2 regions of the Pseudomonas sp. KH_017 genome follow, and region 1 is predicted to be linked to the other one. Evidence: riboswitches for the same ligand, from Rfam matches in the RefSeq annotation. Region 1 holds a riboswitch; the other holds the start of a gene.
The links. A riboswitch is a leader RNA that binds a small molecule or an ion and turns the genes downstream of it on or off. The one in region 1 is predicted to bind cobalamin.

Region 2: it holds a riboswitch for cobalamin, as region 1 does, so the genes downstream of both, cobW (cobalamin biosynthesis protein CobW) here and cobO (cob(I)yrinic acid a,c-diamide adenosyltransferase) in region 1, are expected to answer to the same signal.

The regions. Positions count from the first base shown of each region.
Region 1 is NZ_CM174509.1:1,773,895-1,777,972, forward strand. It holds gene AC3IT6_RS08070 (PQQ-dependent sugar dehydrogenase) at 1-744, opposite strand, end outside; gene AC3IT6_RS08075 (hypothetical protein) at 811-1,395, opposite strand; cobalamin riboswitch at 1,549-1,781, shown strand; gene cobO (cob(I)yrinic acid a,c-diamide adenosyltransferase) at 1,864-2,475, shown strand; gene AC3IT6_RS08085 (cobyrinic acid a,c-diamide synthase CobB) at 2,472-3,872, shown strand; gene bluB (5,6-dimethylbenzimidazole synthase) at 3,869-4,078, shown strand, end outside.
Region 2 is NZ_CM174509.1:2,833,464-2,837,541, reverse strand. It holds gene cobN (cobaltochelatase subunit CobN) at 1-1,420, opposite strand, end outside; gene cobW (cobalamin biosynthesis protein CobW) at 1,424-2,494, opposite strand; cobalamin riboswitch at 2,598-2,810, opposite strand; cobalamin riboswitch at 3,021-3,246, shown strand; gene AC3IT6_RS12875 (CbtB domain-containing protein) at 3,368-3,559, shown strand; gene AC3IT6_RS12870 (CbtA family protein) at 3,571-4,078, shown strand, end outside.

The sequences.
Region 1 (4,078 bases):
GGTGGCACGATCCACTTCCCAGATCGCCGCGCGACCTTCTTCCTTGTCCATGCCGTTTTCGGCGACGTTGCTGTTGGAACCCACGGTCACGTAGAGCTTGCTGCCGTCCTTGCTGGCGATGACGTTTTTCGTCCAGTGGTGGTTCAGCGGGCCGCCCGGCAGGTCGACAACCTTGATCGGCGGCGACTTGATCTGCGTATCGCCACTTTCATAGTGAAAGCGCAGCAGACGATCCGTGTCGGCCACATACAGGTCATTGCCGACCAGGGTCATGCCAAAGGGCGAGTTGAGGTTTTGCAGAAACACCGTGCGGGTTTCCGCGACGCCATCGTGGTCCTTGTCGCGCAGCAAGGTGATGCGGTTGGCGCTGGGCACCCTGGCTCCGGCACGGCCCATGACTTTCTTCATCACCCAGCCGCGAATGCCTTTACCGTCTTCGGGTTTGGGTGGTGCACTGGTTTCCGCTACCAACACGTCGCCATTGGGCAGCACATAAAGCCAGCGCGGGTGATCCAGGTCTTCGGCAAAAGCGGCCACTTGAGTGCCCGTGGCGGCGACGGGTTTCGCACCCTGTGGCCAGCCGATGGCCGGGGCGATGTTCACGGTCGGAACCAGTGTCTTGTTGGGTTCTGGTAGTCGGGGTGATGGGCCGGTACCGTCGGAGACTTGCAGGCGGGAGGTCTCGCCACAAGCGGCGAGCCCTGCGCCAAGCGCGATAACGAGAACGAGCGGGGGCGTGCGCATGCTGGTCTTCCCTATGAATGCCTTGTTCTAATCATAGAGAAGCGTTGTCGTGCGATGGTTCAACCCTCAGCCGCGGGCTTCCTTGAACAGCACCGCAATGCCGGGGTGATAGTTGCCGGCTTCGTTGCGCAACTTGCGGTAGGCATAAGGGAAATACCAGGCGACAGCGCAGCTGTGTTCCTTTTGCAGGTCGTCGACCATGTCCTGGAGTTCTTCCGGTGTGGCGCCCTGCTGGGCTTTTTGCGGGGCGACGAACAGGCAGCCGAGTTTCAGGTCGCTGGCGTGGCTCAGGCGCTTCGCATCGCTGGCGATGTCGAGCAAGGCCTGGGACAGGTTGAGGCTGTTGACCCGTGGCCAGCGCTGGCTGGTCTGGATGTAGGCGCGGGTTTCGGGCGAGGCCAGGAGCAGGTCGGCGCGGCTGTTGCGTTCGCCTTCTTCGGTCTGTTTGCGGGTGGGCGCTTGTTGCAGCGTGACCATCTCGGCCATCCAGGCGGCGGCAGACAGCAGTCCGAGATTGGCCTTTTCGTCGTGCCAGTACGGTGTGTCGCCATCACCGCGGACGGCATTGTAACGGTCGATGCATTCGAACCAGCGCTCGAGCACCGGGCGCAGGAATTCCAGCTTTGGATTGCTGATGATCATGCCTTGCATGGGCTCACCCTTGTTGTTGTGTTGTGAGTTTGTGGCTCTTTGATATCACTGCTGAGAGCGTGGCACAAGATTGACGTCAGTTTATTGATTGATGGCAGTTATTCGGTCGATGGCCTCCCGGCTTTAATTGACGCTCCACCCCCAACCCTCTAACCTTCGCGGCTTGTTTCAGGTGCTCTGTGGCTTGGGTCGACAGAGTGAAACAGGGAAGCCGGTGAGTGAGTCCTTCTGTTGGTCGAAGGCCCGCAATTCCGGCGCTGCCCCCGCAACGGTAAATGAGTGAAAACTGTGTGTGATGCCACTGTGTCGATTTGATGCGGGAAGGCGCACGGTCTGGCCCCGCGCCACTCATGAGCCCGGAGACCGGCCTGATTCATCCAGCGGCATCACGGTGGGCGATGCCAGGCTTGTTGCCTTCTATTCTTGTGCCTGCCCGCCGTTATTCCTGCCTAAACGGAGAGCTCCCCCATGACTGATACCCCTGATCGTGACGAACGCCATCTGGCGCGCATGCAGCGCAAAAAAGCCGTGATCGACGAGCGCATCGCCAATTCCCCGAACGAGTGTGGCCTGCTGCTGGTACTGACCGGCAACGGCAAGGGCAAGAGCAGTTCGGCTTTCGGCATGCTTGCCCGCGCCATGGGGCACGGCATGCAATGCGGCGTGGTGCAGTTCATCAAGGGCCGCAACAGCACGGGCGAAGAGTTGTTCTTCCGGCGCTTTCCCGAGCAGGTGCGCTTTCACGTGATGGGCGAAGGTTTTACCTGGGAAACCCAGGACCGCCAGCGCGACATCGCCGCCGCCGAAGCCGCCTGGGCGGTGTCCCGGGAACTGCTGCGCGATCCATCCATCGGCCTGGTGGTGCTGGATGAACTGAACATCGCCCTCAAGCACGGCTACCTCGATCTCGATCAGGTGCTCAGCGACTTGCAGGCCCGACCACCGATGCAACACGTGGTGGTCACCGGTCGTGCCGCGAAGCCGGAAATGATCGAGATGGCCGACACCGTCACCGAAATGGGCGTGATCAAACACGCCTTTCAAGCCGGGATCAAAGCGCAGAAAGGCGTCGAATTGTGAGTCAGCCTCGGCACTGTCCGGCGGTATTGATTGCCGCGCCGGCTTCCGGCCAAGGCAAGACCACCGTCACCGCAGCGCTGGCCCGATTGCATCGCAATCAGGGGCGCAAGGTCCGTGTGTTCAAGTGCGGCCCCGACTTTCTCGATCCGATGATCCTCGAACGCGCCAGCGGTGCGCCGGTGTATCAACTGGACATGTGGATGGTCGGCGAGCAGGAGAGTCGCCGGTTGTTGTGGGAAGCCGCCGCTGAAGCGGACCTGATCCTGATCGAAGGCGTCATGGGGTTGTTCGACGGTACGCCGTCGAGCGCCGATCTGGCGCGGCATTTCGGTGTGCCGGTGCTGGGTGTGATCGATGGCACCGCCATGGCCCAGACCTTCGGCGCACTGGCCCTGGGGCTGGCGCGATATCAGCCGGACTTGCCGTTCGCCGGCGTGCTGGCCAATCGTGTCGGCACGCTGCGCCACGCGCAACTGCTCGAAGGCAGCCTGACTGAAGGTTTGCGCTGGTACGGCGCGCTGTCCCGGGAAACCGGGATCGAATTGCCGAGCCGGCACCTGGGGCTGGTGCAGGCCAGTGAGTTGAACGATCTCGACCTGCGCCTCGATGCGGCGGCCGATGCCCTGGCCAGCAGTTGCGAGGTCGCGCTGCCACCGGCAGTCGAATTCGCCGCCCCTGATGTCATCGCGGCCGAACCGCTGCTGGCCGGTGTGCGCATTGCCGTCGCCCGCGATGAAGCCTTTGCGTTCACCTACGGCGCGAGCCTGGATCTGCTGCGGGCGATGGGCGCCGAGTTGTCGTTCTTCTCGCCGATCCGCGACCGTGCGTTGCCGGAGGCGGACAGCCTGTATCTGCCGGGTGGTTACCCGGAGCTGCACCATGTCGCGCTGGCGCAAAACACCGCGATGCTCGACGCGATCCGCGCCCACCACAGGGCAGGCAAACCGTTGCTCGCCGAGTGCGGCGGCATGCTGTATCTGCTCGATTCCCTGACCGATGTCGAGGGCACTCGCGCCGAACTGGTTGGCTTGCTGGCCGGTGATGCGGTGATGCAAAAGCGTTTGGCAGCGCTGGCGTTGCAGGCGGTGGAACTGCCGGAAGGTTCGCTGCGCGGGCACACCTATCACCATTCGCTGACCACCACTGAACTGGCGCCGATTGCCCGGGGCTTGAGCCCTAACGGCGGGCGCGGAGCGGAGGCGGTCTACCGTGAGGGGCGGATGACCGCCTCTTATGTGCACTTTTATTTTCCGTCGAACCCTTCGGCGATTGCCGCGCTGTTTGCGCCTGACCTTGAAGCCGCCTTCGCGAGCAAGCCCGCTCCCACAGGGGATTGCGTTTCTTCAGGCAGCTCACCTTCAAATGTGGGAGCGGGCTTGCTCGCGAAGAGGCCATGAGCGACAACGCATTCTCTGAAGCCGAACGCGCAGCGGTCTATCGTTCCATCGCCGAACGCCGCGATATGCGCCACTTCAGCGGCGGCACCGTCGAGCCCGAATTGCTGCGGCGCCTGCTCGAGGCCGCGCATCAGGCTCCCAGTGTCGGCCTGATGCAGCCTTGGCGCTTCATCCGCATCACTGATCGCACCTTGCGCGGGCAAATC
Region 2 (4,078 bases), 1.1 Mb from region 1:
CCGCCGCGCGATTGACTTCGGGCAGTGCGTTGAACATCGCCAGATAGTCATCCATTCCCAGGCTTTGCTGGCACGGACGCTGGTCGAGGGTCTCGAGATCGTTGCTGACGCCGCCCAGTAACTGCTGGATCAGCGCGGTGCCGCTGTCCGGCAACTCAGCCGGCAACGGATAACCTTCGGCATGCAGCGCCCGCAGGATATTCAGCGCGGCGGCCGGGGTATCGAGGCCGACACCATTGCCGATGCGACCGTCGCGGGTCGGGTAATTGGCAAGAATCAAGGCAATGCGTTTTTCAGCATTGGGCACCCGCGCCAGATCGACCCAGCGCCGCGCCAGTTCGGCAACGAAATCCATACGCTCAGGTTGGGCCCGGTAGCAGACCACATCCGACTGACTGCGCTCGCTGCGCCACGCCAGGTCCTTGAAACTGATCGGGCGGCTGATGATGCGTCCGTCCAGTTCCGGCAAGGCTATGTGCATCGCCAGGTCACGGGGGCCGAGGCCCTGTTCGCTGGCGCGCCAACCCGGTTCGTTGTCCTGGGCGCAAATCGCCTGGATCACCGGAATATTGCGGCGAAACGGGCGCAGATGCGGTGCTTCAGGACTGGATTGGGCGAAGCCGGTGGTGTTCAAAATCACCGAGACGCTGGCCTCATCCAGCCAGTCCTCGACCACGCAAAGACAACCGGGCTCTTTCAGGCTGGCTAGCGCGATCGGCAACGGATTCAACCCCGCGGCCTGCAAGCGCTGGCAAAAAACATCAATGAAAGCCGTGTTCGCCGCCTGCAAATGCGAGCGGTAAAACAGCACCGCCGCCACCGGTTGACCCGCTTGCCAATCGGCTTGCCAGTCGCTCAGTGCGGCGCAGTGTTTGTGCGGATGGTAAATCGCCGTGCGTGGCAGGGTTTGCGGCTCGCCCCAGCTGTAATCACGCGCCAGCCAGCGGTTGGCCAGGCAGCGGAAGAAATCGAGGGCGTTGCCCATGCCGCCCTGGCGCAAAAACTGCCAGAGCCGGTCGCGATCCTCGGCACCGACGGTGCTCAGGTCACTGAGCTCCGGGTCCGGGCGATCATCACCCGGCACCAGAATCACCTGCACGCCGCGCTGCGACAGCTCGACCAGGCGCTCGATGCCGTAACGCCAATAGGCGATGCCGCCGTGCAGCGAAATCAGGATCACCCTGGCGTGACGCAGCACTTCATCGACGTACAAATCGACCGAGGCATGGTTCTGCACCTGCATCGGGTTGGCCAGGCGCACGCTCGGGTAATCGTCGGGCAACTGCTGCGCCGCTTCGGCGAGCAGCGCCAGGCTGGAGTCGCCGCTGCACAGGACCACCAGCTCGGAGGGGGTTTGTCCAAGGTCGGCAATGTTGTCATCCGACACGAAACCGCCGGGCTGGGTCCTGAGCAGGTGCATGGCTTACACGCTGAGCGCGGCGCGCAATTGCGCTTCGAGAACAGTGGAGTCCAGTTCCTGGCCGATCAGCACCAGGCGGGTGACTCGCGCTTCTTCAGCGCCCCACTGGCGGTCGAAGTGCTTGTCGAAACGCGTGCCCACGGCCTGGATCAGCAGGCGCATCGGCTTGTTCGGGATCGCCGCAAAACCCTTGACCCGCAGGATGCCGTGCTGGACCACCAGTTGGGTCAGCGCATCCAGCAGCAGACTTTCGTCGGCTTGCGGCAGTTCGATGGAGATCGAATCGAAGGCGTCGTGATCGTGGTCGTCATGATCATCGTCACCATCGTGATGATGGTCGTGGTGGCTGTGACGGCTGTCGATGTGTTCTTCGGAGCCGGCACCCAGACCGATCAGCACGTCCAGCGGCAGGCGACCGCTGCTGGCTTCGATGATTTTCACCGCTGGCGGCAATTCCTCGGCGACTTCCAGGCGCACGCGGGCCAGGTCCGCCGGGTTGATCAGGTCGGTTTTGTTGAGGATCACCAGGTCAGCGCTGGCCAGTTGGTCGGCGAACAGTTCGTGCAGCGGCGACTCGTGGTCCAGGTTCGGGTCGAGTTTGCGCTGGGCGTCGACCTGATCCGGAAACGCGGCGAAGGTGCCGGCGGCCACGGCCGGGCTGTCAACCACGGTGATCACCGCATCCACCGTGCAGGCGCTGCGGATTTCCGGCCACTGGAAGGCCTGCACCAGCGGCTTGGGCAGGGCCAGGCCGGACGTTTCGATGAGAATGTGGTCCAGATCGCCGCGACGGGCCACCAGTTCGCGCATCACCGGGAAGAATTCTTCCTGTACGGTGCAGCACAGGCAGCCGTTGGCCAGTTCATAGACACGGCCGTTGGCTTCTTCTTCGGTGCAACCGATGGAGCACTGCTTGAGGATTTCGCCGTCGATGCCCAACTCGCCAAATTCGTTGACGATCACCGCGATGCGGCGACCCTGGGCGTTGTCGAGCATGTGCCGCAGCAGCGTGGTTTTACCCGAGCCGAGAAAGCCGGTAACGATGGTGACGGGGAGTTTGGCCAGTGTTTTCATCGGATGCCCTATGGCTAATGTGACGGGCATACGGGACGACGACCGACAACGCGGACGCGCGTGCCTGAAGAGTTCGCCACCGGATCACCCCGCCCGGTTGAAAGTGAGAATCTGTGACGAGGCAGGTCTCCTGGCTGACGGTGTGCCGGCCTTGAGCCTGGCATTCGCTGCGCCTTCCCGCCGGCCTCATGGTTTGAGCCTGCAGTGGCGTGGCAACGAACATCACCGTTCACAGTTGCGGGGGCAGCCGCGGCATCGACCGCGTTCCCTTCTTAGCTTCGGCAAACGCCGAAGAACCTCGAAAGCGCAAGGCTACGCATGGTCTTGGGGCGGGTCAATGTTCACTTGAAATCGGCGGTGATCCCTTCGCGAGCAAGTCGAATCGTCGCACCGCCGCTCCCACATTGAATCGGGTTCTTTCATGGGGATACGGTAAAAGGTGGGAGCGGGCTTGCTCGCGAAGGCCACGCCTCGGTTCCGAATTGAGAACCCTTGCCAATTGACGCCCAACCCCCGCCCATGCTCTCCTACACACCTTGTTACGGGTGCCCTTCACAGGGTGAAACGGGAAACCGGTGAATCATGTGCTTTACTCTTAAGCCATGTCAGTCCGGTGCTGCCCCCGCAACGGTAAGCGAGCGAAGCGTCAGATCCACTGTGCCACTGCGGCATGGGAAGGTGATGCTTTCAGGTTCAGGCCCAAGCCTTTGCCCCTCGTGAGCCCGGAGACCGGCCCGCAACACAAAGTGACCAGTACGGTCACTGAACCAACAAACCCGCGGTGGGCGGGCGCTGTTTGAAACCTTGCGCGCCTGGTCGTGCGGGTTTTTGCATGCGCTCTTATTCCCCGCTGACAGACCAGAGGGAAACGCCATGTCGATCATCAGCAGCGCCGAACACACATCCGCGAGCACCACCTCAACCCTGACCCAACGTCTGGCCGCCGCCGTCTGCGCGTCGATCCTGGGCGCAAGCCTTGTGTATTTCGCCGGTTTCTCGCACATCGAAGCGGTGCACAACGCCGCCCACGATACCCGTCACAGCTCCGCGTTCCCGTGCCATTGAGAGCTGTCGACATGATCAAGCGTATTGCGCAAACCGCAGGTTTCACCGGGCTGCTGGCCGCCCTGCTGCTGACCCTGCTGCAAAGCTTCTGGGTCGCTCCGCTGATTTTGCAGGCCGAGACCTACGAAAAAACCGAACCGGCCGCTGTTGCAATGCATGAACACGCCGACGGTGCGATGGCTGCCCATACCCACGACGCACAAGCCTGGGAGCCGGAAGACGGCTGGCAGCGCGTGCTGTCGACCACCGGTGGCAACCTGGTAGTGGCCGTCGGTTTCGCCCTGATGCTGGCCGGCCTGTACACCTTGCGTGCGCCGACCAAAACCTCGCAAGGCCTGCTCTGGGGCCTGGCCGGTTATGCGACGTTCGTGCTCGCGCCGACCCTCGGCCTGCCACCGGAACTGCCAGGCACCGCTGCCGCCGATCTGGCACAACGGCAACTGTGGTGGATCGGTACCGCCGCCTCCACCGCCGTCGGTATCGCCCTGATCGTGTTCAGCCGGCACTGGCTGATGAAAG